Regions from separate parts of the Brevibacillus sp. NRS-1366 genome, predicted to be linked through region 1. Evidence: riboswitches for the same ligand, from Rfam matches in the RefSeq annotation. Region 1 holds a riboswitch; the other holds the start of a gene.
The links. A riboswitch is a leader RNA that binds a small molecule or an ion and turns the genes downstream of it on or off. The one in region 1 is predicted to bind S-adenosylmethionine.
Positions count from the first base shown of each region.

Region 1 (16,063 bases):
TCTCCTTTTGCTTCTGAGTGACTATTCTTTCATGCGGAACTCTACGGTACCGAGACCATCGAGCTTGGCACTGACGAAGGCGTTTGCTTTCAACATAACCGCGCCCGTGATGCCGCCGGTCAAAATCGTCTGCCCTGCTTTCAGCTTCAGCCCTTTGCGAGCCAGCATGTTCGCCAGCATCGCCACAGAGTTGGCGGGATGGCCGAGAACGGCTGCGCCTGCGCCCAGATCCTTGATTTCTCCATTGATCGAAAGCGTCACGCCGACCAGGGCAAGGTCCATGTCAGTCGGGCGCTTCATCGTGCTGCCAAAGACGACGCGGGAAGAAGACGCGTTGTCGGCAATGACATCCGGCAAAGTAAAGCGGAATTTCTCATAGCGGCTATCGATGATTTCCAGTGCCGGAATAACGTATTCCGTCGCAGCCAGCACCTGTGCACCCGTCACCCCCGGTCCTTCAATATCGCGGCCGAGGATAAAGGCAATCTCCGCCTCTACTTTCGGGTGGATCAAATCGCTCATCGACAGCTCGCCGCCGGTTACGACCATATAGTCCAGGATGTAGCCGTAGATTGGCTCTTCCACATTCATCTGCTTCATTTTTGCCTGACTGGTCAGACCCATTTTCGGTCCGACTACCTGGTGGCCTTCCTCCAGTTTGATCCCAATCAGTTGTTCCTGGACGACGTATGCATCTTCGACCAACATATCCGGGTATTTTTCCGTAATGCGCGTCACTTCGCGCTTTTCCACTTCGGCTGAAATCAAGAAGTTGGCAATTGATGTCGCAGTAGCTCTATCCATAACGATCCCCCTAGTTGACAGCTGCCTGGCTTTTGCGCCGTGCTTGTACAGCTGCAATATCAACGATCATGTCTTCCTGTCCGCCTACTACCATGCGCTGTCCCAGCTCCATCAAAATGTCGCGGGAATCGAACTGGAATCGCTTCGCCGCGCACTGCGCATGAGGAGGAAGCTCGAGTAGACGTCCGCGTAGTCGAGGGCGTGGTTGTCACGCATAATTTCTTGCGGTGTTGTCAGAATCGGCGCGATGATCTCTTCGCCACGTCCATGATTTTGTACAGATCAATGCCTGTGCGAATGCCCAGCTTTTCAAGTAAGGCGACGAGCACTTCCGTCTGGGTATTGCCCGTACCGGCACCCAGGCAGCGAATGCTGCCGTCGATCCGCTTGGCTCCCGCTTCGATCGCGGCCATCGTATTTGCCATCGCCAGCGACAGGTTGTTGTGCCCGTGGAAGCCGACATTGACGGACAGGCTCTGACGCAGTGCACGCACCCGCTCACGTACCTGATCCGGCAGCAAAGCGCCTGCCGAATCGACGATGTACACCGTATCCGCGCCGTAGCTTTCCATCAGCTTTGCCTGCTCCACGAGCTTCTCGACTGGAGCCATGTGGGCCATCATCAAAAACCCTACGGTTTCCAGTCCGAGTTCCTTGGCGGTTTGCAAGTGGTGGGCGGAGACGTCCGCTTCCGTGACATGCGTCGCTACCCGGGCCATTTTTGCTCCGAGACTGGCCGCTTGTTTCAATTCCTTTACCGTTCCGATCACCGGAAGGATCAAGACCGCTATTTTCGAATCGCCCGCTACGGATACGGCGGCTTCGATCAATTCCATCTCATTCGTCCGCGACAATCCGTATTGCAGTGAAGAACCGCCCAATCCGTCGCCATGAGAAACTTCGATATAAGGAACATTCGCTTCACCTAATGCCTTGGCAATAATTACAACCTGATCGACCGTATACTGATGGGCTATGGCATGACTTCCATCCCGCAATGCTACCTCTGTAATGAACAAATCGCGTTCTTTGCTCATAAGCCTGTATCCCTCCACTTTCTTGAACTCTACACGGTCGTTTTGGACAGCTTGATCTTGGCAATTTCCTCGGAAACCTTTACGGCGGCAGCCGTCATGTGTCACGCATCATGATCAGCGGCTCCGCCGGGTTCAGGATGATGATCGCCTTTCCTTTTTTCGCGCCGCCGATCAGTTCCAGACCGCGTGCAGTCGTCTGCGTAAATTCGTCAATATTCGCACGCGTACCGGGCCCTGCGCTCTTGCCCAAGATCGTCGCTACGATCTCAGCGTACACGACCGGCGCTACTCTGTTCACCGCATGGACGATCGGAATCGTCGCCTGCCCGCCGCACGTGATCAGGTTCACGTTGGGCGCATCCGCATGTCGTCAAGGTTCACCGTCGGCACGACGAACGATCCGACCCCAGCAGGTGTGAGGTCAATCGCCGTAATGCCTTTTCGCCTCAGTAAATCTCACGCTTACTTCGCCCAGATGAGCCAGCCGAGCCTGGAAGTGATCCCCAGGAGCAGCGTTGGCTGCTGCGGACAGTGCACCCGACAGAACCACTTCCCCGGCTTTGAGGACGATACCGAATTCAAACAGTTTGTTCGCCAGCCAAGCAACGCAGGTGGCCGGGTTGCCCAATGCCGCCGCGCCGACGCCCGTATTGACGATTTCGCCGTTTTTGTACAGCACCATGCCGATTTGGGCGAGGTCTATCTTGTCGACGGACACCGGCTTGCCGCCCAGTACATAGAGGCCAGAGGAAGCATTGTCGGCAATCGTGTCAGGCAGGGTGATTTTCCAATCCGCGATGCGGCTGTCGACAATCTCCAGTGCAGGCAGCACGTAATCCGTGGCCTGCAGCACATCAAGCTCCGTGACCCGCGGACCGATCAAGTCGCGCTTCAGAACAAAGGCGATTTCCCCCTCAACGCGCGGCTGCAGCACTTTGTGAAACGGGATCTCGCCGCCGTTTTCCTCGACCATGTCATCCAGCAGATGACCGTAGTCCGGCTGGTCTACGCCAAGCAGCTTCTGCATCGCCTGGGAGGTCAGGCCGATTTTTTTCCCGACTACCCGATAGCCTTGCTCGAGCTTGCGCTGAATCGTGACGAGCTGGATTTGGTACGCTTCCGCTGGCGTAATTTCCGGATACAGGGACGTGATCGGGGCTACTCCTTTGCCCTGCACCATTGCTTTCGCCAAATGGTCAGCGTATTGAACAGATAAATCTGATTCGCTCATCGTCCATTCCCCTTCCTACAGCTTGATGCAGACGTTGGTCAGCTCGATGATCCCCGCTTCGATTTGCCCGGCAACGCGGTGAGCCCGACGCAAATTGTTCGTCCAGATCGTTGCGGAGAGACCGTAATGCGTATCGTTGGCCGCTTCGATGACTTCTTCTTCCGTGTCGAATGGAATCACGGTTACGACTGGTCCGAAGATTTCTTCCTTGACCACGCGGCAGTTGTTGTTCAAGCCGGTAATGATCGTCGGCTCCAGGTAATAACCTTTTTCCAAGCCTTCCGGGCGACGTCCGCCGAGGATGATTTCTCCGCCTTCTTCTTTGGCCAGCTCGATGTAGCTTGATACGCGGTAGAAGTGCTCTTCGCTGATCAAAGCGCCCACCTTGGTTTTTTCATGGAACGGATCGCCACCCACGAGTTCTTTTGCTTTCGCCACGAACTTGTCGAGGAACGCTTGGTAGGCGGAGCGCTCGACATAGATCCGCGAGCCGCATAAGCAAACTTCCCCTTGGTTGATAAAGCTCGATTTCAGCGTCGTTTCGATCACTTCATCGAGATCGGAATCGGCAAAGATGATGTTCGGATTTTTTCCGCCCAATTCGTAGGAAAGACGCTTGAGCGATTTGGCAGCCGTTTGCATAATGATTTTGCCGATCGTTGTTTCGCCGGTAAACGAAATTCCGTTTACATCCGGATGCTCAGCCAGGGCAGCGCCAGCAGAATCAGGCCCGAAACCGTGCACGAGGTTGATCACGCCGGCCGGAACGCCCGCATCGCGGCAAATTTCCGCCAGAACAGTCGCCGTCATCGGCGTCAGCTCGGCCGGTTTCATCACGACTGTATTTCCCGCTGCGAGTGCCGGAGCCAGCTTCCAGGTCAAGAGCAGCAGCGGCAGATTCCACGGATTGATCAGGCCGATTACGCCAAGTGGCCGGCGAATCGCGTAGTTCAGGGCGATGTCATCCGATTGCGAAGCTTCTGTACCGAGCGTGCGGATATAGTCGGCAAAGAACTGAAAGTTATACGCTGAACGAGGGATGTCGATGCTTTTGGACAGCCAGAGCGGTTTGCCGGTATCGAGCGATTACCGCCAATTCCTCCAGTCGTTCCATGATCAGCTCGCTCACGCGGCGCAGGATGTTCACCCGCTCGGTCGCCGTCATTTTTTTCCACGGTCCTTTGAACGCTTCCTTCGCTGCCGCTACGGCAAGCTCGATCTCTTCTTTTCCGCCAAGCGCTACGGTTCCCAGCACTTCTTCTGTTGCCGGATTGATGTTTTCAAACACCGAACCGTTGACAGACGATACAAACTCGCCATTGATAATGTGCAGACAATCGATTGGTTTTACATTTGGTTGCATGATGGTTTCCTGCTACAATGTTTAGTTAGTGGATTTATTTGGGGCGAAAGGTAAAGACAGCGTTTCCGCTTCCGGATGACTGGGCGTATCCCAAATACGTCGCCTTGAACTGATCACCGAGTACGCCGAGTAGTGAGGCCAGATGACGGCCGCCCGATTCCACACCGGCGATACGCGCATACTGGGTAAGCATTTGCCGGGCCAGGCCGTACTCTCCCGAAACGATATAGTCGATGAATTGGTTGTCCATCGCCTGTTCAGACAGCGTCGGCATATTGTGGCGACCGCGCACAAGGTTGTGCGAGAGTGCGCCACTGCTGACAAACACAGCGCGTTTATCGCTCTCCTGCAGCACCTTGGCGATTTGCTGTCCCCAGAGATAGCTTTCCTCGAGGCTGGACGCCCAGCAAACAGAGAGGTCGATAATCTGGATGTTTGCCTGCGGAACAAGATAGCGTAGCGGCACAAGCGTTCCATAGTCCCACATGTAAGTCGGCTCGTTGAAGGCGATCGCCGGTACACCGGCATTTTTTCCTGCCTGAACCAACTGGTTGGCCAGCTCTGCGTCACCCGGGTAATTGTAGGCGACATCGGCGATCAGGTCCGGGCATTCCACTGCGGTCAACAACCCTTTGTGCACGGGAGCCGAATTCACGTAATGGTGAAATGTCGCAGGAAAATGGCAGGACATCAGGACAATGACGTCTGGCTGAAGCTGGTCGATTTCTGCTTTCACCTGGTACAGTGCCTTCACCAAAGGCTGCTGGAAATCAGGAACGTCCGTTTCATGGCATATCGAGGGGACATGCGCCGCTAATACTCCAAGACTCAGTGACATATGACACCTTCCTTACTATTCGGAAATTTGTGTATGTTGTACCCATAATATAAATGGATCATTTGCCGAAAGAAACAACGCTGTTCCTCTATGAAGAACAGCGTGAGATTTTTTTCATTTTTTTTTTGCATTTTCGTACCCATCTCCCTTCGCCGTCTGGTCCACAACGGAAATGACCGTCTCGGGATAGTCATTGCTGAGCCCGGGCTCTTTTCTATATAATGAAGCCAAGTTTTATCCCGCCCGGCTCTTTACTCCGGCAGCGACCGTTACAGACCGGTTCTGTCAAAACCTCTGCTTTTATGCCAACATTTCAACAGCTTGGCCAGTAATGCCGTGTAGTCGCACTGACTTTCTGAATAGAAATGAAAAACATCAGGATTTAGCAAAATTTGGTTCCACTCGCTCCGGAAGTAGCTCTATGGATTTTTGCAAAATCCTCACTTAAAAACGAAAGGGACGTGACCCAATGACAGAAAGTACGGACAAACGTTCATTATCATCCGTGAGCAACGCCCTCCGCATCCTGCGATCCTATACGCTTGACCGGCCGAGCCAGGGGATTACAGAAATTGCCGCTTCGCTCGGTTTGGGTAAAAGCACAGTCCATCGTCTCGTGACGACCTTGACCAACGAAGGCTTTCTCGTGAAAGAAGCAGACACGCAGAAATATCGCCTGGGCTACTCGGTGCTCACCCTGAGCGGCGTGGTCACCTCCAATCTGGACATCTATACGGAAGCGTTGCCGATCGTTCGCAAGCTTGTCGACTCCGTAGGAGAAACCTCCCATATCGGCATCCAGGATGGGCACGATATCATCTACGTGATGAAAATCGAGTGCAACCACCAGGTGCGTTTCCTCACTCACGTGGGCAGACGTAACCCGCTTTACTGCACGAGCTCCGGGAAAGTCTTGCTCGCTTACAAGGATCGCGAGTTTCTTCAGGAAATTGAAAAATCGCTGGTCAAAAGGGCACCCAACACGATAACCGATCCCGTATTCCTTGAGCATAGCTTGCAAAAAATCAGAGCCGATGGCTACGCGACCAGCTTTGAAGAGCTGCTGGAGGGCGTCCATTCAATCGCTGCCCCGATCCGCGATTACACCGGTAACGTCATCGCCGCGCTAAACATCGTCGGCCCCAAACAGCGGATGGGACGGCAAAAGTTCCCCCTGCTCACCAAGAAAGTGGTTGAGGCAAGCCAAGAAATTTCCGCAAAATTGGGATATTACAGACCGCGACATTCATCCTGAGCCGCAAACACCGTCAATCGGGCTGTTGACCGGAATGTCCGCTCCAGCCGTGAATGACAAGCAGGCTAACACGAACACTATCTCAAAGTTGGACGAAAATACCAAGCCGATCCTCTTGTCAGCTTGGTTTTTTTACGATTTCTTTTCTGTTCTATAGAAGAACAATCAGCTTCTCAAGCACTGTTTTCCTCTCTATAATACGTTCAATGGCTGCTGTGCCCCCCAAATCTGGTGGAGACATTATTGGAAATTCTATTTGGAACGTAAGCACGGGAGTTATCCGGCGTAACCGCAATCAAAGGAGGTCCTGCCCCGCTTAAACTAATAATTTGAATCTCGGATTGAAAGAGGAATGAACCCCTGACTCCCCTGGTATCCTAAGCTCTGTTCCATGATTTGATTAGACATACGTTTCATTCCTTCCTCTCTTCGTCTTTCCAAATAAGGAAGGTTGATACGAGCCAACGCTAATAATAAAAACAGCCCTGATCCTTTTACAAGGTGGACTGTTTGACTGGTAACATTTTGATCATTTATACAAGTTTGGTGGTACCCCGTATTTTTCTACACGAAAAGGCTCTTGCAGCAGATCTATGGCTCTTTTATCAAACGTTATAAAGTGAGGTGTTTCAAAGTGCTGTTCGATAGCACTCGTATCCATCCACTTTTTTACCATCACAAATTCATTGCGGTATTCCGGTTTTATCGATCCAAATTGGGTTAACTCTGTACCACAGTCTTTACCAGCGAGCTTTGCTGACGAACATACTGGACCAGCTCTGCCGCCATGGCGTAATAATTGAATGGCGTAATCAGGTAGATTCCGTTGAAGTAGCGAACGGCCGTATCAAGCAATTCCTTGGCGATCGCAATCCCTTCTTTTCGCGCGTCCTCTCCCTGTACCTTTTTCATCCGCTCCAGCGCCTCTGCAGACAGCTTGATTCCAGGCACCTCATTATGGAGGAACTCCGCATTTCGCGAGCTGGTCAATGGCATAATCCCGATAAAGACTGGAATGCCGATATGTTTGGTAGACTCGTAGACCAGCTTGATGGATTCTGCATCATAAACAGGCTGCGTCATAATGTAGTCCGCTCCTGCCTCCACTTTCTTTTCCAACCGCGCAATGGCTGCTTCAATCTTCCTCACGTTCGGATTAAACGCAGCGCCAACAATGAACTGCGCCTTTTGTTTCAATGGACGACCTGAGAACGAGACGCCTTCGTTCAACTGCTTCACCATGCGGATCAGATCAAACGAAGTCACATCAAACACAGAGCTTGCCCCAGGCAAATCACCGAATCGGGAGGGGTCGCCGGTAATCACCAAAATTTGATCAATTCCCAGGGCATGCAGCCCCATCAGATGTGACTGTTGCCCGATCAGATTCCGGTCACGGCATGCGATGTGCAAAAGCGGATCAATGCCATGTCTGCCCTTCATCATCGCGCCGAGAGCCATATTGCTCATCCTCACAGTTGCCAGTGAGTTGTCAGCCAAGGTGATCGCGTCTGCTCCAGCCTTGTGCAGCTCGCAGCATCCGTGAAGAAAACTTTCAGCATCCAAATCCCGCGGAGGATCAAACTCGACAATGATCGTGGTTCCGGTTTTCACCCGCTCTACGATGCTCGGTTTATCATGAAGTCGGGAACTTTGAACGGAAATCGTAGGACTGTCTCCCGGTACAACTGTCGGATTGACACGCACGTGTGGTTCCAACGATTTCAGGGCAGTTGCCATTGCCTGCACGTGCTCAGGAGTCGTTCCGCAGCATCCGCCAAGCAGTCGAACCCCCTGCTCTCTCAGTCGAAGCGCGCTTTCCGCAAAATAGTCAGGCGATGACTTGAACGCGTACTCCCCATCTGTCATCCCCAAGCGTCCCGCGTTTGGAAAAGCGGACAAGATCGCATCTGTTGGAATTTGTACTTGCTCAAAGGATCGCAATATTTCGGCTGGGCCAAGTCGACAATTCAGACCAATGACGTCTGCCCCTGCTGCCTTTAGCTGTGAAAAAGCTTCCGTCAGCGAATATCCGTCGCGTGTCCGTCCTACTTCCAGCGTCGCGAGCTGGGCAATCAAAGGAACGTCTGTAAGCGGACGAATCACCTCAAGGGCAAGAAGCAATTCCTCCAAGTCAAGGAAGGTCTCCAGAATGACCCCGTCAACTCCCGCATGCAATAAGGCAATCGCCTGTTCCTCGTACTGATCCCGATATTCGTCCAGCACTTTTTTCCGTACCCGTCCTGCCAGGATCGAACCGATGCTGCCTGCTACATAGGCATCTTCCTGCGCTGCTTCCCGGGCAATGGCAACAGCTAGTCGATTGATCCGTGCTACCTTATGCTCCAGACCGTATCGCGCCAGAGCATCCCGATTCGCTGCAAATGTATTCGTTTCTAAAAAGCGTGCCCCAGCCTGGTAGTAGGAAGCATGAACATCATGGACCAATCGTGGATTGGAAAGGCACAGCTCTTCGAAACTGACCCCCACCGGGACACCCAGCCTATGAAGCTGGGTTGCCATCGCTCCGTCACCGATCAGCAGGTGGTCCTTTAGATACTCTTGTAAATTTTTCTTGCTTGTTGCCAACGAAATCACTTCTCTCCTTTATCAATTTTCATTTATAGAACCGTGCCGTTTTCCGGACTTTTTGAACATCCTTTTATATTTCGAATACCGACGGGCCAGCATTAAAATAACGAGCTTCTGGATGGGCAAATACCATCGCTGACACGGAAGCTTCCGGCTCCATCATGAAGCCCTCCGTCAAGTGAATACCGATGTTTTCAGGCTGCAAAAGGCGGAACAACTGTGCTTGATCCTCCAAGTTCGGGCAAGCCGGATATCCGAACGATACACGAATCCCTTGATAACGAGCACCGAAACGCTCCAGCATCGTCATTTCCGGCGGATCAGGAATCCCCCAGCCGTCACGCATAATGTGGTGAACACGTTCGGCAAAGGCTTCTGCCAGCTCAAGCGCCAACGCTTGGAGTACATGAGAGCGCAAGTAGTCTCCCCGCTCCTTCAGCTCGGTGGAAAGCTCCCGAATCCCTCCTCCTGCTGTTACCGTCAAGAATCCGACGTAATCCATCTCCCCGCTCTCTACAGGGCGCAAGAAGTCAGAGAGGCACAGGTGCGGCTCTTCCGGCTGACGCGGAAATGAGAAGCGCTCCAAGAGCTTGGTGTGGTCTTTGGGATCGTAGACTAGAATGTCGTTGCCGTCCGCTTGGGCTGGGAAAAACTGATACGCACCATGTGCAGTGATCGTGCCCTGCTGTTTGGCTTCGGTCAATAGCTCTTCAACCAAATCGTACAGCTGAACTACTTTTTCGTCGCCTGCCTCAATCAGTTTTTCGACATTCCCGCGAACCCCTAAATGTTTTCCCAAGAGCATCCGTAGATTCAGATAAGGCTGTAAATGGCTGATCGGGTATTGACGCAACACATGTCGATCGCAATCAGGCGGCAAATGAATCGGTGCTGTCCGGCTGATTGCAGAGCGCGCAGGGAGTGGCGCTTTTTTAGCTTCCACTATCGGTTGTACGGTGGCCGCGGCCTCCAACAAGTTTTGCTGCTCTTCTACAAGTCGATCACGTTCTAGAGGATTTTGCAGACGATTTACGAGATCAAGTCCGTCCATCGCATCTTTTGCATACAACACAATTCCTTTGTACTCAGGCGCAATCCGATTCGACGTGAATTTGCGAGTGAGGGCAGCGCCCCCTACCATCATCGGGACGTCAATTCCTGCTTCGCGCAAATCCTGCGCGGTAATGACCATCTGTTGCGCTGATTTAACGAGTAGACCTGACAAGCCGATGGCATCTGGTTTCTGTTCCCTGCATGCCGCAATCAACTGCTCAGGCGGCACCTTGATCCCGAGATTGACTACTTCATACCCGTTGTTTGCCAAGATGATTTCGACCAAGTTCTTGCCGATGTCATGCACGTCGCCTTTGACCGTAGCCAAGAGGATTTTTCCTTTTGCGGCTGCATCCGACTTTTCCATGAACGGCTCTAAAAAAGATACGGATGCTTTCATTACTTCTGCGCTTTGCAATACTTCAGCTACAATGAGCTGGTTTCCATTGAACAGGCGGCCTACCTCTTCCATCCCGGTCATCAGCGGACCATTGATGATCTCTAACGGCACGTATTTTTCCAAAGCCAGCTTCAGGTCTTCGATCAGTCCGTCCTTGGAGCCTTCGACTACATAGCGGGCCAATCTTTCCTCCAGGGTGAGGGAGGATACTTCTACACTGACATCCTTTTTCTTCTGCCGATAAAAATCGGTGAAAGCTGCCAAGGTCTCGTCGTTTGTCTCAAACAAAAGGGCTTCAGCCAGTTTTCTTTCGTTCTCAGGAATCGAGGCATAACGCTCCAGCTTCTCCGTGTTCACAATGGCGTAATCCAGACCCGCTACTGTCGTGTGGTACAAGAACACGGCGTTCAGCACTTCACGTCCTGCTGCCGGCAATCCAAAGGAAACGTTACTCACGCCAAGGATTGTCTTACATTCTGGCATCGCTTGTTTGATCAATCGAATACCCTCTACCGTCTCTTTTGCGGAACCAATATATTGCTCATCACCGGTTCCTACAGGGAAGACAAGCGGGTCAAAGATGATGTCTTGCGGCTTTACTCCGTATTGGTTGACCAGAATATCATAAGAGCGCTTGGCTACTTCCAGCTTCTTTTCGCGCGTGACTGCCATGCCCGCTTCCTCAATCGTTCCGACTACAACAGCGGCACCGAATTTATGAATCAACGGAGCGACCTCTTCAAATCGCTCTAGTCCATCCTCCAGGTTGATAGAGTTGAGAATCGCCTTTCCTTGGGAATAACGCAGTCCCAGCTCCATCACTTTGGCGTCTGTTGAGTCGATCATCAGTGGCGCCTTCACTTTTTTCGCGATAAATTGCAAGAATTTTTCCATATCTTCATATTCGTCGCGATCGGGGTCAGCCAAACAGATGTCGATGACGTGTGCGCCGCGCTTCACTTGGGCTCGGGCAATATCTGATGCTTCTTCGTAAAGCCCGTCTTTGATCAGATCCCGAAATTTTTTGGAACCGATTACGTTGGTACGTTCTCCTACCAAGAGAGGACGATTGTCGTCTTCAACATAAACAACCTCTATACCAGAGACGGCACTCACTGGTTCAGTGACGCTTGCCCGCGGCTTGCAGTCTTTCAGTTCTTCTGCCAGCGCCCTGATATGATCTGGAGTCGTCCCGCAGCATCCACCAGCTACGTTCAACCACCCTTGTTCTGCAAAAGCACGCATTTTGGCTGCAAGTCCCTGTGGTGTTTCGTGATAATGACCGTTCTCATCCGGCAATCCGGCATTGGGATAACAACTCACCCCGCACTGTGCCAGCCCGGATAACGTACGCAGGTGATCACGCATGAATTCTGGCCCTGTCGCACAGTTCAAACCAATGGAGACTGGCTTCAAGTGCTCCAGGGAAAAGTAGAACGCTTCGATGTTTTGGCCAGCAAGAGTGGTTCCCATCGGCTCGATTGTTCCAGACAGCATGACCGGAATCTCTTTTTCCAGCTCCGCAAACGCCTTGCGGATCCCGATGCCTCCAGCCTTGACGTTTAGCGTGTCTTGCGAGGTTTCCAGTAGAAGAACATCAGAACCACCGATGATGAGTCCTTTTGCCTGGCGGTAGTACGCCTCAACGAGTTCATCAAACGTAACGCCGCCTGTCAGTGAGAGCGTTTTGGTCGTTGGACCCATGGCGCCAGCCACATAGCGTGGCCACTCCTCTGTCGAATAGGCATCCACAGCTTCTCTTGCCAACCTGGCTGCCGCGATGTTAATTTCCAGGTCCTTGTCTGCTACATCATACTCGGCCAATACGACTGAAGCTGCACCAAACGTATTGGTTTCAACGATGTCAGCCCCTGCTTCCAAGTATTTTTCATGAATGGAACGGATCACATCGGGTCTGGTTAAATTCAACAGTTCATTACAACCGTCGTATTCCTCTCCGCCGAAATCATCTGCAGTCAGGTTTGCCTGCTGCAGCATGGTCCCCATCGCACCATCCAAAATCAGAATTTTTCGGGAAAGTTGTTCACGAAAAGTAGGTTTCATTCACTTGCTCCTTCTCCACTGCTTTGGCTTATTTATTTAATCGGGGACGAAAAAAATCCCCTTCTTTTAGAAAGAAGAGGATTTGTCCGCGGATACAGCAACGCCTGAACCATCCTCTTATCTTTCAAAGCACGTAGCTTTGCTGGAATTGGCACCGGATTTTTACCGGTTGCCGAGGCTTCATCAGGCCAGTCCCTCTGCCTCTCTGGATAAGAGTCGTACAATGTTATTAAGTTATTCGATCTTTGTCAATTGTTTTTAAGGTTTGACAGTATCTTAACACCCCCCTGTCTCTTCGTCAATTGAGAATTTGTCTATTATTTACTGCGATTTGCTCGACCTGCGCCCATTTTTTTGGGCACTAGTCATTCGCCCACGCCAATCTGTGCATTCGTGTATAGACTAGAGCATAACGGAAAGGAGGGGAAACAAACATGAGTACTTCCTACTGCGGAAATGGCTTTTTCGGCGAAAGCTTCGCATTGGTGCTCGTACTGTTTATCCTGCTGGTCATTGTTGGGTGTTCGTGTGACGAGTGTTAGTTAATGAGTAGAGAAAGGGCTATCCCGAAAGCCATCTGAGTGGCGGCGGGATAGCCCTTTTTTGTTTGTTACGGCTCCTTCACGATTTCACCTGAAAGTTATATTTGGCGAGCATTTCTAATGCCGCTTGTTCTGCCTCTTCGCGCTTAATCGTAACTAGGGTGTCTTTTTCGAGGTATGCCAAGTCCTTTGAACAACGACATTCATTTGAACCAGCTAACGCCTTTTTGTGACAGGTTTCATTTATTTTTTATTTCGACTACCCCGCATTCATTGTCAGAGCGAGTGGCTTTTGCTATCATGGGGCTTACCCAGCAAAACGAAAGGAACGATACGATTATGGACTCATTACTCCCTCGTGAAAAGGACGAATTTTTGTCCTGTCTGGAGACGATCAAAGAGTTGGAGAAAACCGAGTTTGAAACGTATTCCATCGTCAAAAATGCCGAGACCGGTGAGCATTTCCTCCGCTATTTCCTGTCCCACATCAATTTATCCGAGGGCGGACGTAGAGACGATTACGATCATTTATTGCCGATTGATTCCGATGATGTCCTCGCCCTTATGTTTGGTGAGCAGCCATACTGTTTTCCTGATCATTGGCGCTCCGCTTATTTGCGCAGCGGCAACGACAATCGCCTGATTCCCTTTGACCCTTCCGAAAATTATGATCTCGAGGAAGATGCGGCAGCAGAGCTCGCTATGCTGGAACAACTGGAAAAGTTCAAGCAGCAATGGACAGCTTCCGAGGGCATGAGTGCTGAGGAAAAAGAAAAGCTGACAAAGGAATACTTCGCTTCCCTGGACGAGATCCTGAAAAAATCGGAGGAGTGAGTTGCGTAATAGGGTGCTCACCAGCTATAATGCTATAGACAATACGAATCGTGGATGAGGATAGTACTCCATATGTGCAGCCTAAGCGAGTTGGGGATGGTGTGAGCCCGATGCCAGTACAATGTGAGGAAGCGCCCCTCGGAGATGCGTCCTGAACATCTTAGTTGTGAACGTGATACAACGGATTGTGTAGGGTTTTGCCGGGACTGCCCGTTATCGCAGATTAAGCGGTTTTTGTTCCTTTTTTAATAAGGAGACAAAAACAACAAGAGTGGCACCGCGGGAGTACAACCTCTCGTCTCTTTTTGAAGGAGACGCAGGGGTTTTTTCTATTTTCTCGGCATTTACCCTTTTTTTCAGATCAGAAAGGAGAATCATAATGAGTTACAAACACCAAGTAGCAGAAAAGATCGCCTCCGCTCTCAAACAGCTAGGCGTGGACACATTTACAACAGAAAACGTATACGCCATGCTGGAGACACCGCCAAACCCATCCATGGGAGATATCGCGTTCCCTTGCTTCCAGTTGGCAAAAGCACTCCGGAAGGCACCACCGATGATCGCCACTGAGCTGGCTGGACAATTCTCTGGCGCTCCCTTGCAAGAAGCAAAAGCAGTAGGACCATATGTAAACTTCTTCCTGGATCAAGAAAATGTAGCTGCACAAGTAATCGGAACGATTATTACCGAAGGCAGCAAATACGGCGACAGCAACCTCGGACAAGGTCGCAAGGTGCCCATTGACCTCTCCTCTCCAAACATCGCCAAGCCTTTTTCAATGGGCCACCTGCGTTCTACTGTTATCGGAAATGCTATCGCCAACATCATGGAAAAACAAGGCTACGAGCCTGTTCGCATCAACCACCTGGGTGACTGGGGTACACAATTCGGCAAGCTGATTGTGGCCTATCGCCTGTGGGGAGACGAAGAAAAGGTAAAAGCCGAGCCCATTAAAGAACTGCTGAGCCTGTACGTTCGCTTTCACGAGGAAGCAGAACATGACTCCTCTCTCGAAGACCAAGGTCGCGAATGGTTCAAGAAGCTGGAAGACGGCGACGCAGAAGCAGAACATCTGTGGAATTGGTTCCGTGATGAATCGTTAAAAGAGTTCATGAAAATTTACGATCTGATGAACGTGTCGTTTGACTCCACAAACGGGGAAGCCTTCTACAACGACAAAATGGATCGCATCGTTACCCTTTTGGAGCAAAAAGGTCTCCTGACCGAATCAGACGGAGCGTTGGTCGTCAATCTCGACGAGTACAACATGCCGCCTTGCCTGATCAAAAAATCGGATGGCGCGACCTTGTATGCAACCCGCGATCTGGCCGCTGCCTTGTATCGTCACGAAACGTATGATTTCGCCAAAGCGCTCTACGTCGTTGGGAATGAACAGCGTCTGCACTTCCAGCAGCTCTATAAAGTACTGGAGAAAATGGGCTATTCCTGGTCGGCAGATATGCACCACATCCCATTCGGCATGATGCTGAAGGACGGCAAGAAAATGTCTACCCGCAAAGGGAAGGTCGTTCTGCTGGAAGAAGTATTGGCACAAGCCATTTCGGATGTACAGAAAGTAATCGAGGAGAAAAATCCTTCCTTGGCTAACAAAGAAGAGATCTCCCGTCAGGTTGGGGTAGGCGCTGTCATTTTCCACGACCTGAAAAACTACCGCTTGAACGACATCAATTTCTCTTGGGAAGAAATGCTCACCTTTGAAGGCGAAACAGGACCGTACGTACAATACACACACGCTCGTGCATGCTCGCTTCTGCGCAAAGGAAACTACCAGCACACCTCCACTGTCAACCTTGCCGCAGGCTCACTCCACAGCAAGGAAGCATGGGCAGTCATTACTTTGTTGAACGGCTTCCCAGAAGTCATCGAACGGGCAGCAGACCATTTCGATCCGTCTCAAATTGGTAAATACGTGATTGATCTGGCTCAGTCTTTCAATAAGTTTTATGCCAATGTCCGCATTCTCGCGGAGGAAGAAGATGTGAAAGCTTCCCGTCTCCAGCTCGTAGCGGCAGTAGTTGCGGTCCTCAAG
Region 1 is NZ_JBITPN010000019.1:134,192-150,254, forward strand. Features, by position in the region: gene ACIFQN_RS13015 (2-keto-4-pentenoate hydratase) at 22-804, opposite strand; partial or broken gene dmpG (4-hydroxy-2-oxovalerate aldolase) at 815-1,841, opposite strand; partial or broken gene ACIFQN_RS13025 (acetaldehyde dehydrogenase (acetylating)) at 1,939-2,279, opposite strand; gene ACIFQN_RS13030 (2-keto-4-pentenoate hydratase) at 2,263-3,072, opposite strand; partial or broken gene ACIFQN_RS13035 (aldehyde dehydrogenase) at 3,118-4,435, opposite strand; gene ACIFQN_RS13040 (extradiol ring-cleavage dioxygenase) at 4,470-5,273, opposite strand; gene ACIFQN_RS13045 (IclR family transcriptional regulator) at 5,743-6,528, shown strand; gene ACIFQN_RS13050 (bifunctional homocysteine S-methyltransferase/methylenetetrahydrofolate reductase) at 7,249-9,117, opposite strand; gene metH (methionine synthase) at 9,191-12,637, opposite strand; SAM riboswitch class I at 12,752-12,853, opposite strand; gene ACIFQN_RS13060 (YjcZ family sporulation protein) at 13,072-13,179, shown strand; gene ACIFQN_RS13065 (hypothetical protein) at 13,357-14,013, shown strand; gene argS (arginine--tRNA ligase) at 14,393-16,063, shown strand, end outside.

Region 2 (16,063 bases), on a different contig from region 1:
TTGTCTTGACCGTTGGCAAGCAAGATGGGAAAAATACAGTTTGGGACCCAGCCTATTATAGCGGCGACCGTGACAATCCAGCTGTCGAAATGAGAAAAGAAGTATCTCCGGGTAAATATCTTATCCGTGTGAGTGAATATGAGCACAATGCTGTAAATGGGGAATACCGTCTGGACTTAGGCTTTACTCCAATAAAAAAAGATCCGAATGAACCGAATGACACCTACCACCAGGCGTCTCCATTAAGCGGCGGAACCTTGATGACAGGAAATTTCCCCACGGCGTCTGATTCTGACTGGTTCCAATTTACGGTCAAGACAGAATCGTACGTGAGTATTCGTGCCCCGTTTATTCCGGTCACCAATGGGATGAGACTGGCTCTCTACAGTGAACGAAATCTCGATTATGCGATGGCTACCACGAATGAAGTGGCTGAGCTATCGGATCAGGGCAGAGAAATCATGGGATTGCGTTTGCAGCCGGGTAAGTATTATATCCGTTTGAACAGCGGAATCTCTTTCAAGTATGATCTGTATCGCTTGACTGTGAATCAGCAGCCACTGCTGGCTGGATATCGCGATATTTCGGACCACTGGGCGCGCTCCGAGATCGTTAGGCTGAGCGCCAGAGGGATTGTCAAAGGGTTTGACGATGCGACCTTCAAGCCGAATCAGGCTGTGACTCGGGCGCAGTTTGCCACTATGCTGATTCAGGCGATGAGGGCGAGCGGCGAGTCTGTAGGGAGCTCCTATACAGGCAAGGCCGTCTTTCGGGATATGTCGACCAAACATTGGGCGTACAACAATTTGGGAATCGCTTATCAGAAAGGCATCTTGAAGGGCTATCCAAACATGCAGATGAAGCCTGATCAGGCGATTTCCCGTGCGGAGATGGCGGCTATGATCGCCCGTGCACAAAAGGTTCTGTTGTATAATCGAAGCACGTCCTCCTATCGCGATGTGCCGGCCAGCCACTGGGCTTCTTCCTCTATCGAAGCACTGACGGCGCGGAATTGGTTGAATGGATATGGAGCGACTTTCAAACCGCAGGGGATTGCTACGCGGGCAGAGGTAGTGGTCTTGATTTCAAAAGCGTATAAATTATAACGGCTTTTCCCACGTCAAGTACGCGGGAAATACGCGCTTCGCTAAATGTGTCTATTGACACCGCAGAGAAAAACAATTATTCTATAAACCGTAATGGATACTCTTATCCAGAGCAGGCGGAGGGACTGGCCCGATGAAGCCCGGCAACCGACTAGAGCGGTGCTAACCAGCAGAACGGACATCTGTTCTGGCCGATAAGAGGATGAAGGAAGCATAAAGCGCGCAAACCTTTTCCTCCACGAAGACGGAAAAGGTTTTTTTTCTTGCGTTTACGTCGATAAAATCCTGTCTCGGCTACCACACTATTTGTATGAGGTCAAAGGAGGTAATTTTCTCATGGCTTTGCAAAAAGGTCGTCGTCTGTTTACATCTGAATCCGTAACCGAAGGACATCCGGATAAAATTTGTGACCAAGTTTCCGACTCCATCTTGGATGCGATTCTGTCTAAAGATCCAAACGCTCGTGTCGCTTGCGAAACATCCGTAACCACTGGTTTGGTGCTCGTAGCGGGTGAGATCACCACAAACACGTACGTTGATATCCAAAAGCTCGTTCGTGAAACAATCCGTGAAATCGGCTATGATCGTGCCAAGTTTGGTTTTGACGCGGATACTTGCGGTGTAATCACGGCAATCGGCGAACAATCTGCTGACATTGCTCTTGGTGTTGACCAAGCTCTGGAATCCCGCGAAGGTAAAATGTCTGACGCTGAAATCGAAGCGATCGGTGCTGGTGACCAAGGTCTGATGTTTGGCTTTGCTTGCAACGAAACACCTGAGCTGATGCCACTTCCAATCAGCATGTCTCACCAATTGGCTCGCCGCCTGACTGAAGTGCGCAAAAACGGCACGCTGGCTTACCTGCGTCCTGATGGAAAAACGCAAGTAACCGTTGAGTACGACGGAGACAAACCTGTTCGCATCGATACGATTGTTATTTCTACCCAACATGCTCCAGAAACGACTTTGGAGCAAATCAAAAAGGACCTGGTTGAGCATGTAATCAAACCAGTTGTTCCTGCAGAACTCCTGGATGCAGACACCAAATACTTTATCAACCCAACTGGTCGTTTCGTAATTGGCGGACCACAAGGGGATGCTGGCTTGACTGGTCGCAAAATCATCGTAGATACCTACGGCGGTTATGCTCGTCATGGCGGCGGCGCGTTCTCTGGTAAAGATCCAACCAAGGTAGACCGCTCCGGTGCTTACGCAGCTCGTTATGTAGCGAAAAACATCGTGGCTGCAGGTCTGGCAGACAAGTGCGAAGTTCAAGTAGCTTACGCAATTGGTGTAGCACAGCCTGTTTCCATTGCTGTAGATACGTTTGGTACAGGAACTGTTTCCGAAGAAGATCTCGTGAAACTGGTTCGTAAACACTTTGATCTGCGTCCAGCTGGTATCATTAAACAGCTTGACCTGCGTCGTCCAATCTACAAACAAACAGCGGCTTATGGCCACTTCGGACGTAACGACCTGAATGTTCCATGGGAGCAAACAGACAAAGCAGAAGTACTGAAGCAAGAGGCAGCGCAACTGGGAAAATAATAACTGCAAAGAAAGAGCCTGGTACTGTTACTGGGCTCTTTTTTGTGTGGCCGGTTTGTTGCCTGGCTATCCAGTTATTGGGGAAGAGTGGACAAAGGAATTTGTAGGGATGTGTCGAATCTCCTAAAAGGGAAGTGAGGAGGGGTTTTTTGCAGAAAAGAAGGCTCTTCCTGATCGTGTTTGTTACCTGTTTGTTTTTTGTCATGGCCCTTGGATTATTGGGTGAATCGGGTTTGGTAAAAAAGAATGCGCAAAAAGTGCAACCTTTTCCCCAAGTTGATACGTCTAACTTCATAAGCGAGGCAGCAAATGCTGAGCCAAACGTCACAGCAACACAAAATGCAACGGTAAGCCCGAAAAAGTGGTACAACAATCAGGTCGTTGTATTAACGTATCATCATGTGACAGATGAGTCTGGTCAGAGGTACGTCATATCGCCGGAACTATTTGCACGGCACATGGCGTTTTTGCATGAGAATGATTTACATCCCATATCGCTTGCAGAGTTTTTGCAATTTGTGCAGACGGGTACCTTATCGACCGCGAATGCAGTATTGATTACATTTGATGACGGATATGAGAGCTATTACACAAAAGCATTCCCGATCTTGCGTGCATACGGTTATTCTTCTGTCAACTTTGCGATTGCAGGTCGATTGCGAGATGTAGAGCAGCGAAAACGCGAGAATATGACTACACCGCTGACGCGTCAACAGGTGAATGAGATGCTTGCCTCAGGGCTTGCTGACATCGGTTCCCATACGTACAGCTTGCATGAGGAAGAAGCCCGAAATGAATGGGGAGAACTGGGGCCAGAAACGGCACCTGTCTATTTGAAGGATCTGAACCGTTTGGAAGGCGAACAGGAGTACAGGGACAGACTGTTTGTAGACTTCCGCATGTCACGTGCAGGCCTTGGTTCATGGATCGGCAAAGAAGTAAAAGCACTCTCCCTGCCTTTTGGCTACACGAACCACATTGTATTAGAGACTGCCAGGCAAGCCGGTTACGAGTATGTGTTTACCTCTACACCAGGGCTAGCCAAACGCGGTACAAATCCGTTTGCCATCCCTCGAAATGACGTAGGGTTACAAGATGTGGATGAGACGAACCTCCATCAGCTGTTCACGAAAGCGAAAAATGAGTTTGAAGGAGAGCAATCATGAACAAAGCGATTGACATCAGCGTGCTCGATGGGGTGATCAAGCGAACGATTGAAACTGTTGAGACGAGTAAAACCGAAATATTTGATATAGCGGAAAGCGCCAGACAGCAAGGCAATTCGCTAAAGTTCGATTTGCATGAGCTGCGTCAGGAAATTTCCAAAGTGATTCAAAAAGTAGATGCCCTGGAGCTTGCCTACCAAAAGTCTCGCAACAGGCTGGTTTTGGTGAGTCGTAATTTCCATATGTACACCGAGGAAGACATTCGGATCGCCTATGAAGAAGCGAGTCGCATTCAAGTGGAGCTCTCCATTTACCGGGAGCGGGAAAACAACTTGAAACGCAGACGCAACGATTTGGAGCGCCAACTGCGGACGTTGGAAGAAACCATTATCCGGGCTGAAAAGCTGGTCTCGCAAATGGGTGTGGTGCTCGGCTATTTGACTGGCGATTTGAGTAAAATCGGAGAGGCATTGGAGTCGGCAAAACAGCACCAACTGATGGGGCTGAAAATCATCCAGGCGCAGGAGGAAGAGCGCAAGCGAGTAGCGCGAGAAATCCACGACGGCCCGGCACAATCTATGGCCAACGTCGTGCTGCGCTCGGAGATTGTGGAAAAAATGCTGAAAAATGAGCGTATTTTAGAGGCGCAGATGGAGCTCCATGAGTTGAAAGAAATGGTCCGGATGAGTTTGGCTGACGTCAGACGGATTATTTTTGATTTGCGTCCAATGGCTCTGGATGATCTAGGGTTAGTGCCTACCTTGCAAAAGTATATTCGAACCTGCGAAGAACGTATCGCTTCTTCCATTGATTTAGTAATATTTGGAATAGAGCCTCCTTTGCGCAGTTCAGTGAAGGCTGCGATTTTTCGGTTGGTTCAGGAGTGCCTGAACAATGTAGAAAAGCATGCCGAGGCAAAGGCTGTTCAAGTGAAGGTGGAATTTTTGCAGGAATCCCTCAGCCTCGTTGTAAAAGATGATGGTGTTGGCTTTGATTTGGATAAACGGATGGCAAACGGCAATTCGTTCGGATTACTCGGCATGAAGGAGCGCGTTCAGTTATTGGAGGGCTTGGTGGATTTACAGTCTGCTCCTGGCGAGGGAACGAGGGTCATTTTCCAAATACCGCTGAAATTGTGAAATCTTACAGAATATGTACAGGGGGATGAACCATGGATAAAAGACAGCAAGAGCTCCGTATCGTAATTGTAGACGACCATCAATTGTTCCGGGAAGGCGTAAAGCGCATCTTGGAAATGGAAGAGGATTTCAAGGTCGTCGGAGAAGGTGCCGATGGAGGAGAGGCCGCTCTTTTAGCAGAGGAACACAAGCCGGATGTGCTCTTGATGGATATCAACATGCCAAACATTAATGGCGTTTCTGCTGCTGAAAATGTGATTACGGTTAGCCCTACTACGCGTGTGATCATGCTCTCGATTCATGATGATGAAGGCTACGTCTACCGTACCTTGCGCTCTGGAGCGTCCGGTTACCTGCTCAAAGAGATGGGGACGAGCGATCTGGTTGATGCTGTGCGCGTCGTAGCATGTGGCGGTGCATACATACATCCCAAAGTAACGGGTAAACTGATTGAGGAATTCCGTCGTTTGAGCGAGCAAGAGGGATCGGCAGAACGCAGCTTCTCCTTAGATGACTCGCAAACCATTGATCCGAAAATAATCGAATCCTTGACGCGCCGTGAGCGTGAAGTATTGCAACTGATGGCAGAAGGTAAAAGCAACCGTGCGATAGGCGAGTTTTTGTTTATCAGTGAAAAGACTGTCAAAAACCACGTCAGCAGCATTTTGCAAAAATTGAACGTACAGGACCGTACACAGGCGGTCGTTATCTCCATTAAAAACGGCTGGGTGAAACTGTAGATTACAGTAGGACTGGCACCCTGTTCAAGCTATCAGGCATACCTTAGTAGTGGAGGAGGTATGACCGTGATGGAAGAACTGGTTGTATGGCTATTGGCGGCATTTGGCTGCTCCTCTTTGTTCGTGATGATAGCTGAGCGCTGGATCCGGCAAACGAGCGGAGTTGCCGAACTGCCCCATGAGCATTACCGGTTGTTGCTGCGTGATTCAGAACAGGTACTGGAGCGAGTCGTTCGGAAGCTGCTGTTCCGATCCTATTGGAGTGGCAAGCCCATCCTCATTACATTGATAGATGATGGTTCACTGGATGATACGGCCCAGATATCAGATGTTTTTGATCGCTATCCATATTGCTATCTATTGGATCGACAAGAGGACGCTGCACCTGTATCTACAATCGTAACGATTGATTTACGCAGTTTGAATGAAAAGGAACGCGTTTAGCGTTCTTTTTTTATACAAAAAAGAATGTCTAGGTTTCCTTATGGAAAATATTTTCTGAATTTTGTATTCGTACATATTGAATTCTTCTTCGTTCTTGGACTATGATCACCTTAAGAATAAATGGAAATATCAACCATGCCTATTTTTGTGCTGGATCGAGGGGATTGCTACACATGAAGTTTAAAACGCGGCTATATGTAGGTTTTTGTTTTATTATTGTCCTCAGTATCATTCTCTTGTCCTTTATCATGAGTATGCTGAATCAGCTCAATCACAATCTGAATCGAGTCGTGCAGGAGCGCTATGAGAAGGTCAGGCTGGTCAATATTATTAATCAAAACTTAAATAGCATCAGCAGGGATTCGCGAGGCATGCTAGCCAACCCGCCAGCAGAACTGATCCCGGTCTTTCAGGAGAATATCAATCAAAACAATGTGAATTTGAAAATAGCTATGGACGATCTCGGGAAGTTGGAAAGGGTAGGGGAAACAAAGGAATTGGTACAAAAGCTGCAAGTGTTCGGGGAAATTTATCAGAATAATCAATACAAGATTGAGAATCTTCGGGAGGCAGGCAAAGAAGAGGAAGCCAATCGGCTCTACTGGTATGAAAGCAGAAATATTCGCGAGCAAATGTTTGAGATCATTGACGAGTTAAAGAAAATCGAAGAACAAGCGATGATTCAAGAGCTCGACCAATCGCAAAATGGCTATCAATTTGTAGTCAATATGACTTATGTATACGTGGTGCTGGGTGTCGTCATTGGAATTGGAATTACGATTTGGGTGGTCAGAAGCATCACAGGCAGTCTAAAGCAGGTCACCTCTGTGATGACGGAAGTAGCTGACTATGAAACGGATAAATTACCACGACTCGAAATCCATTCAGAGGATGAGATCGGCGCAATTTCTGATGCGTACAATAACATGGCCCAAGCTTTGGAGGAGCATATTCAGAAAGTAAAAGAGTTCAGTGAAACAGCTGAGAATCAAAGCTGGCTTAAAACGCACGTTGCCGAAATTGCTACGATGTATGCGGGAATCGAAAATGTTCACGATTTAGCCAGTCTGTTCATCACGAAGCTGACACCAATGGTCGGCGCGAGCTACGGGGTCTTTTATATCAAAGAAGGCAAAGCAGACGGCATTCGTCTTCGCAAGCTCGCAGCCTACGCTGATAACGACGCTGAGGTTGGAGGAGAAGGTTTTCGATTGGGCGAAGGGCTTGTCGGTCAGTGCGCTTTGGAAAACCGCGAGATTACACTCACAGAGATTCCAGACGATTATATGAAAATTACCTCCGGGATCGGACTCGCTTCACCGAAAATGATCATGATTGTTCCGGCAGAATTCGAGGGACAAGTACTGGCTGTTGTTGAATTGGCTTCTCTTACAGAGTTCAGTCCTCTGCAGCAGTTGATGCTAGAGGAAGTCATGAGCAGTGTCGGTGCCACCATCAACAGCATTATGAGCCGGATGCAGGTCGAGAAACTGCTGCAAGATTCTCAGGCGTTGACCGAAGAGCTGCAAAGCCAATCAGAAGAGCTGCAGCTTCAGCAGGAAGAACTGCGGACGATTAATGAAAAGCTCGAAGAACAATACGAAAACTCGGAGCAGAAGACAAAAGAGCTGGAAAAAACCAAATTGATCTTGGAGGAAAAAGCACAGCAGCTTGCGATTAGCTCCCAGTATAAATCGGAGTTTCTCGCCAATATGTCGCATGAGCTTCGTACACCGCTGAACAGCCTCTTGATTCTGGCCCAAATGCTTGCTGAAAATAATGAGAAAAACCTTATGGCGAAGCAAGTGGAGTATGCCAATACCATTTACTCATCAGGAAATGATCTGTTGCATTTGATCAATGACATCTTGGATCTCGCCAAAGTCGAATCAGGCAATGTGGAAGTGACACCCGAGGATGTAACGCTTCGCTCGATTAAAGCGCACGTAGAAAAGCAGTTTATGCCTGTCGCTCGTCAAAAAGGCATTTCGTTTACAGTGGAAATCGCTCCTGATGTGCCCAAAATGATTTGGACCGATGAGCAGAGATTGCAGCAAATTTTGAAAAATTTACTATCGAATGCTTTTAAATTCACGGAAAAAGGAAGCGTTTCACTGCATATCGGAAGAGCAAACGAAGAAACCTTTACTTCTGGCAGCGAGGACGACATACTGATCGCCTTTTCTGTCACGGATACAGGGATCGGTGTTTCCAAAGAGAATCAGGATATTATTTTTGAAGAATTTAAACAAGCAGATGGGACAACCAGCAGAAAGTATGGGGGAACGGGGCTTGGCTTGTCGATCAGCCGAAAAATGGCCATTTTGCTGGGCGGGCATATCGGCATTGAGAGTGAAGAAGGAAAAGGGAGTACCTTTACACTCTATATCCCTTATCGTCATGAGATCACCATGTTCGCCGAGAAGGAGGCTGCTGCCAGCTTATTTCAAGAGGTAGAATCAGCTGACACAATCAACGTAAATGATTCGATCGAAGCTTTGCTGGTCGGAAAGAAAATACTGATTGTGGACGATGATATGCGAAATGTATTTGCGCTGACTACTGCAATTGAGGGACACCATATGCAGGTTGTGTTTGCAGAAAATGGGCGAGAAGCGATCGACGTATTAATGAATAACCAGGATATCGATTTGATCCTGATGGATATCATGATGCCAGAGATGGATGGGTTTGAGGCAATGCGAATGATACGTCAAAAGCCGGAATATCAGACGTTGCCGATTATCGCTCTGACAGCGAAAGCCATGAAGCATGACAGGGAGCAATGCATAGAAGCAGGTGCATCCGATTATATCAGCAAGCCTGTAAATTTAGAGCAGCTGTTCTCTTTGATGAGGGTATGGCTTTACAGATAGGTGGGATTAGATATTGGTAGACATCAAGATGCTGGATAAGCTGGAGCTGGAAAAAATAGAGATGGCGATTCTTTTGGAAGGAATCTATCGCTATTTTGGATTCGATTTTCGCAATTATGCCGAGCCATTTCTTCAGCGCAGAATCTGGCATCGTATCCGAGCAGAAAAGGTGAAAAGCATATCGGGCCTCCAGGAAAAAATATTCCATGATCCCGGTGCCATGAAAAGACTGCTCGATGATTTATCCATTAATGTGACAGAGATGTTTCGAGATCCACCCTTTTTTCTCGCATTTCGAACGAGGATTATCCCCCTGCTGAGAGCGTATCCTTCCATACGGATTTGGCATGTGGGCTGCTCATCGGGTGAAGAAGTGTACTCCATGGCCATTCTTTTGCATGAAGAAGGCTTGTATGAAAGAACAAAAATTTACGCAACCGACATGAATGAAAGTATTCTTGAAAAAGCAAAGCAAGGCATCTTTCCGTTGGATCGGATGCAGATGTACACCAAAAATTACTTGCAGGCGGGAGGGACCAGAGCGTTTTCCGAGTACTATACGGCTACATTTGAAAATGTGATCTTTCAACCGTTCCTCAGAGAAAATGTTGTATTTGCTCAGCATAATTTGGCAACCGACCATTCTTTTAATGATTTTCATGTCATTATTTGCAGGAATGTCATGATTTATTTCAATAAAATCTTGCAGGACCATGTCCATAGTCTGCTTTACGAAAGTCTCGTGTTATCAGGGTTTCTAGGTTTGGGTAATAGAGAGGGGGTAAAGTATACTAGTCATGCGAACTACTACCAGGAATTTGACTGCACAGAAAAGATCTACAGAAAAATCAAATGAATCATCGCTAGGTGAGCTCCCTAAGCAGAAAGTAAGTATTTTATTGGTGGATGATCGACCGGAGAATTTGCTGGCACTAGAAGCAGTTCTGACCTCCCCCAAATATCATTTGGTTAGTGCCCAATCTGGCGAAGAGGCCTTGAAGTATGTATTGAAGCAAGATTTTGCCGCCATATTGCTGGATGTACAAATGCCGGGCTTAAACGGATTTGAAACCGCCAAATTGATCAAGGCGAGAGAAAAATCACGTCACATTCCGATCCTGTTCATCACCGCCATTAGCCAAGAGGCTGAACATGTCTTTCACGGTTATAGTGTAGGTGCAATCGACTATATTTTTAAACCTTTCCAGCCGGAAGCTCTACAAAAAAAGGTGGAAGAGTTCGTGGGTATTTACAAAAATCACGAACGCTTGATGCTTCAAGGAGAGAAAGAGCTAGAAGCAGCCCATCAAAAGCTGGATCGGGTTACCTTTGATTTGCGCAAGTCAGAAGCATTGGCCAGGGTGATCAGTGAAACGCTGAAGGATACAATCGTAACCTTTGATGATCAAGGCTATATCCTGTCGGCGAATTCCGCCGCAGAGCAAATGTTTGGATATACTCCGGATGAATTGCTCGGCGAACACATTTCAAAGCTTCTCCCAGCGATAAGGTGTGAAGGGGCTTATCCACTGGCTACGAGTCTGGTTGAAACCGAGGCCGTGCGAAAAAATGAAAGTGTGTTTCCTGTCGATGCTCAATTAGGCGACGCGAGCATTGAGGATCAAAATATTATTGTCTGTTCCATCCGTGATATTACAGAACGAAAGCTGCTGGAGGAAGAACGCAAGCAGCAGTACAATAACGACCTTCATTTGTCCCAAGAACGGTTTCAAATCATTTTTGAGTCGTCGCCCTCCTTGATTGCCATATTATCTATGGAGGATGGCAGATATATTGATGTAAACCAGGGATGGCTCAACTTTACAGGGTATGAGTATGAGGAAGTGAAGGGCAAGGCTTTTGACTTTTTGCAAATCACGGTGAGTTCGGACAAGGAAATGACGGGAGGACGCCCTCTCGATTTACTGCAGCCGGTTCACAATGCGAGAATTAGCTATGTGACCAAAATGGGCGAGACACGCGAGGGTTTACTATCCGCCAAAATTATTGAAATTGACGGGGAAAAGTGTGTTCTTCGCTTTATAACAGATATTACGGAGCGCGTTCACTTGGAGAATGAAATGATTCGGCTGGACCGTTTGAATTTAATTGGGGAAATGGCAGCGGGAATTGCCCATGAAATCAGGAATCCAATGACCACGGTCCGCGGCTTTTTACAGCTGTCCAATCATAGTCCTCATAATCCTTTGCAATACATTGATTTAATGTTAAATGAGTTGGATCGTGCTAATGCTATTATTACCGAATTTCTTAATTTGGCCAAAAACAAAGTCAATGATAAACAAATCCAAGATTTAAATGCGATTATTGAATCGCTGTTTCCCTTGATACAAGCAGAGGCTCTACTCTCTGATAAATATATAAGTCTGGAGCTGGGAGAATGTCCTCCACTCTCTATGGACGAAAAAGAAATACGACAAATGATACTTAATCTTGCCCTCAACGGCCTCGAAGCCATGTCATCGGGTGGGCGACTGTCGATCAAAACCCATAGAGAGGATCAGGCGGTCGTACTGGAAATTCGTGATCAAGGATCTGGGATCAAACCAGAGCTGATCCAAAAAATTGGAACTCCTTTTTTCACTACAAAAGAGACGGGAACGGGTCTCGGCCTAGCGATTTGCTTCAGTGTCGCTGATCGTCATCATGCCGAAATCGATGTGAAAACAGACGAAACGGGAACAGTGTTTTTTGTTCGTTTTAAAATCTAAGAGGCCATGTGCCTCTTTTTTTCTTTGCACGATACCGCTATCTTTTTGCACACTGATTGCAAGGCAAATGGAGACGGGAGGGAAGCGTGTGCGCGAGTATTTGTTATATCTCAAAGAAAGCACCAAGGCAGTGCAGGCGTATGTAACACCGTGCTTTGAGGTGGATCAGTCGTTTTGGCGAGAGCGAGAAGGGTGCCAGCTGTACGTGATCGGGAAAAGTCCTTCGCTCTCGCTCGCCTTTTCCTTGAGAGAAATAATGAATGACCGTCTGCAAGAGTCTTATCGGAAGGGCCGTACGATTAATGAAAAGGCGCTGGCTGATTTGCGGCAGATGGCTCTCTCCTACGTGCGAGAGGCGAGCGCTATATATGGACGTGAGGCAACGGGAAGAGAACCATTGCGAGATGAGTGGTTTGTTTGGGAGACGAGTGAATGCTTCAAGCATGATCAGGAACATAAATATGACGGGTATCGGGGCTTCCATGACATAGACACAAGGGAATATAGACAGGTCTTGGCCGGGCGGTCGCTTCTTTGGGAAGAAGTAGAGACGCTGCTGCAAAAAAGGGGTATGGATGATCACGAGTTGCCAGCTGTGCTGCAGCGAATGGTGCTGGCAGGTGATGCGCAGTGGCGTCCAGGGATACGGTTGTCTGTGAGAAAAGGGTGGTGGCGCAATCGGCTGCTGCTGTTTTGTGATCGATGCGGAAGTGAACAAAAAGACATCCAGCTGACTATTTGTTATAGCTGTGGACAAGGCTGCGCTTATTGCACCGAGTGTCTTGGGATGGGCAGAAGCAAGTGCTGTACGCCGTATCTCCTGATACCAGCCAAATCTGGTGTCTCATCGGCACGTTCGCCAAGAGAGCGAGTCCGTGACGTCGCGCGATTGCAATGGACGGGGAGCTACTCCAAAGACCAGGCGACAGCAGCAGAGATGGCCCGCCGATTTGTGGCCAATCCGCGACCAGGCTTGTCCGAGTTTTTGATCTGGGCCGTATGTGGCGCAGGAAAAACGGAGCTGTTGTTTCCGTCGATCGCAGAAGCGCTGTCGACAGGTGGGAGAGTGCTGATTGCGACTCCACGCAAAGATGTTGTGCTGGAGCTGGCGCCGCGCATACAACGAGTTTTTCCCAATGCGCGCGTGATTGCCGTGCACGGATCAAGCGCCCAGAAGTGGGAGGATAGTGACATTACGATCGCGACGACTCATCAGGTCATGCGTTACTACCGGAGGTTTCCACTTGTTGTGTTGGACGAGGCTGACGCGTTTCCGTATCATAACAATCCCGTACTGTATCGAGCTGTGTCCAGAGCGGTACAAGCTGGAGGCAAAATGCTTTATCTGAGTGCGACTCCTCCGCGATATTTGCAAAAACGGCTGATCAGAAAGCAGTGGCGCCTTTCCAGTGCTTTTTCCTCTGTCATACCGTTATCATCGGTCTCTCACGTTTTGTTGCCAGGTCGTTACCATGGATCTGCGTTGCCCGTTCCCGAGATTGTTACTGTGCAAGGCTTGCACAAGCGCGTTCAGACCAATCGCCCGATTGCTCCGTTGGTCGAAATGGTGGGGCGTTCATTGGATGGTGGGAGGCAAGTCTTTCTGTTTGTCCCCCGAATTGATGACGTAGAAAAAGTGCTTGAGTATACCCAAAGGCTTTTACCCGCTCATGCAGCGCAAATGGCCGGCGTCCACGCGGCAGATCCATTGCGGGAGGAAAAGGTCCGCGCTTTCCGTGATAAACGGTATACGCTCATGATAACGACAACGATTTTGGAACGCGGTGTGACGATCCCGCGCAGTGATGTCGTGGTGCTAGGCGCGGAGGCCCCCGTCTTTGATGAAGCGTCTTTGGTGCAAATAGCTGGGCGTGTTGGGAGATCAGTAGATGACACGACGGGGACCGTACTGTTTTTGCAGGCGGATCGTGCTAATGCACCCAAGGCAGCGGTGAAGCAAATTTGCCGGATGAATCAGTTGGCGCAAAGACTGCGTGCACAGGAGGTACATGGATGAGTTTAAACGCTTGTGTAAGCTGCGGGGGACGCGTCGTCTCACAGGCAAGGGAGGCAGCTGTACGCCACTGGGCGCGTCAATTGTCCAGGCAAGCGCGTTACCCGGTCATTTATCGGTTGTTGGCGGGGCTTTCGATATGTGCAGGGTGCTTGGAGACATTGCCAGTGATAGGCGATGATATTTGCCGACATTGCGGAAGGGATCAGGAGAGCTGTGAAGGTAATGGGGAGTTATGTCAGGACTGCACTCAGCTGCATGAGGAAGCACTCGAACGTAACCGCAGCCTGCTCCACTACAACGATTGGGGCAAAAGTCTTTTGGGGCTTTACAAATACCGCGGAGATGAACGGCTGGCAAGCTTTTACGGGACACTTCTCGCGGTAACTTTCCTTCGCTATTATGATCCCGCTCAGTTTACTTGTATCACCACGGTTCCTTTGCATGGCAAGCGTTTGTATGAACGAGGCTTTAATCAGGTGGATCTTTTGGCTACAGAGCTGAGTAGAGCGAGTGGAGTACCTGTGCGCTCCCTGCTTCAGCGCACGAAAGAAACGGCAAAGCTGAGCAAGCAGAGAGGCCGTATAGCTCGTCAGGAAAGCATGCGGGAAGCCTTTTCCTGGGCTGGGGACACTGTTTTTCCGATTGCGGGGGCCAGTAGCTATGGGCCAAGTAAAATCTTGCTCGTAGATGATATTTACACGACGGGATCGACCTTGCGTTCCTGCGCAACTACCCTGCGAGCACATTTGGGACCATTTTATGAAATTCACTCCTTGACCATATACCGATAGCCAGGTTGATAAAATTACGTTATCATGGAAAAAAACAGCAGTCTGGAAACGGTATGAAATTTCCGAGTGATCAAAGGGGGTGGCGGTATGTCTATGGGTAAGCTGGCAAACTGCTCACGGTGTGATGCTCTTTTTGTACAAGTAGTCCGTGACATTTGCCCCAAGTGTAATCAAATAGTCGAACAAGAATATGAAAAGTGTGCCAAGTTCTTGCGCAAACGGGAGAACCGTGGATCGAATATTCATGTAGTGAGCGAAGAAACTGGCGTGAGTGTGAAGCAGATTACCAAATTTATTAAAGAAGGCCGCATCTCCATCGAAGGCAACCCGAATTTGGGGTACCCGTGCGAGGTTTGCGGCTTATTGATCCGGACCGGCAACATGTGTGATTCTTGCATGAAAGGATTAAAACATGAAATCAACCAGCAGCAGGGTGTGGAGCAGCGGCTGGAAGAGGATAACCGCGCCAGGTTGGCAGAGGCAGCGGCTTATCGAAGAAAGCAGAATGCTGACGAATAGTTTTGCTCAAAAAAACTAATCGTACACAAGAAAAAAGCCGATGATACTACTAGAAGGTATCATCGGTTTTTTTATTTATATACACTTGTAACAAAAGCCAAGGCCCGGTCAATCAGATTGGGCAGGCACAACCAATAATGTCCGGTGGTTTGAGAGGATGGTTTACGCATGCGGATTAATGAACCCAACCGTGTAGGCATGATCAATGCTTATAACAAGTCTGGAAATACACAAGTAGGTAAAAGCGGCAAGATCCCAATGGGCAAGGACGAAGTAAACATTTCCACGGAAGCTTTGGAAATGCAAAGACAGGTAGAAGATCCAAACTCCCCGCAGCGCCGAGAGAAAGTGGATCAACTGAAAAAGCAAGTTGAGGAAGGGTCTTATCGCGTTTCCAGTGAGAAGCTCGCGGAGAAGTTCCTTTCCTTTTGGAAAAAGCTATAAGGGAGGATGTTCCCCGGATTTCGGAGCATTCTCTATAATCCACCTCACTAGGGAAGATGAGGAGAACCATGACAAACATGCACACACTCTACGATCTGCTCGACAATTTGATCCATTTGCACAAAGCCTTGTATACCTTAGCCATGCAAAAGAAAGAGGTGCTGGTAAAAGGAGATGTGGATGAACTGGTGGCAATCACGCGCCAGGAACAAAAGCTGATCAAGGGTGTCACAGCGGTAGAAACAGCCCGCCTGAATGCGGTCAAAGAGCTGACAACCGAAAAGGGTTTGACCCCGCAGGAAGGCACACTGGCTGAATTGATCAAATTGACGACCAGTGCGGAAGAGAAGCTGCGACTCACATCCTTTCGCAATGAACTAAGCCGGATTGTCACCGAACTTAAAGAAGCGAACGAATTGAACCAGCAGCTTTTGGAGCAATCCCTATCCTTTGTAAATATGACGCTCGACCTGATTACCGATACGCCCGAGGATGACTTCATATACGGCAAACCGACGGCGGATACGTATCGTCAGGCAAA
Region 2 is NZ_JBITPN010000063.1:7,338-23,400, forward strand. Features, by position in the region: gene ACIFQN_RS34150 (S8 family peptidase) at 1-1,106, shown strand, start outside; SAM riboswitch class I at 1,207-1,307, shown strand; gene metK (methionine adenosyltransferase) at 1,443-2,654, shown strand; gene ACIFQN_RS34160 (polysaccharide deacetylase family protein) at 2,804-3,820, shown strand; gene ACIFQN_RS34165 (sensor histidine kinase) at 3,817-4,959, shown strand; gene ACIFQN_RS34170 (response regulator) at 4,992-5,699, shown strand; gene ACIFQN_RS34175 (glycosyltransferase family 2 protein) at 5,769-6,143, shown strand; gene ACIFQN_RS34180 (response regulator) at 6,317-9,019, shown strand; gene ACIFQN_RS34185 (CheR family methyltransferase) at 9,048-9,875, shown strand; gene ACIFQN_RS34190 (PAS domain S-box protein) at 9,817-11,751, shown strand; gene ACIFQN_RS34195 (DEAD/DEAH box helicase) at 11,840-13,768, shown strand; gene ACIFQN_RS34200 (ComF family protein) at 13,765-14,559, shown strand; gene ACIFQN_RS34205 (TIGR03826 family flagellar region protein) at 14,647-15,078, shown strand; gene flgM (flagellar biosynthesis anti-sigma factor FlgM) at 15,247-15,522, shown strand; gene ACIFQN_RS34215 (flagellar protein FlgN) at 15,600-16,063, shown strand, end outside.
Region 2: another riboswitch for S-adenosylmethionine. It lies ahead of metK (methionine adenosyltransferase); the one in region 1 lies ahead of metH (methionine synthase).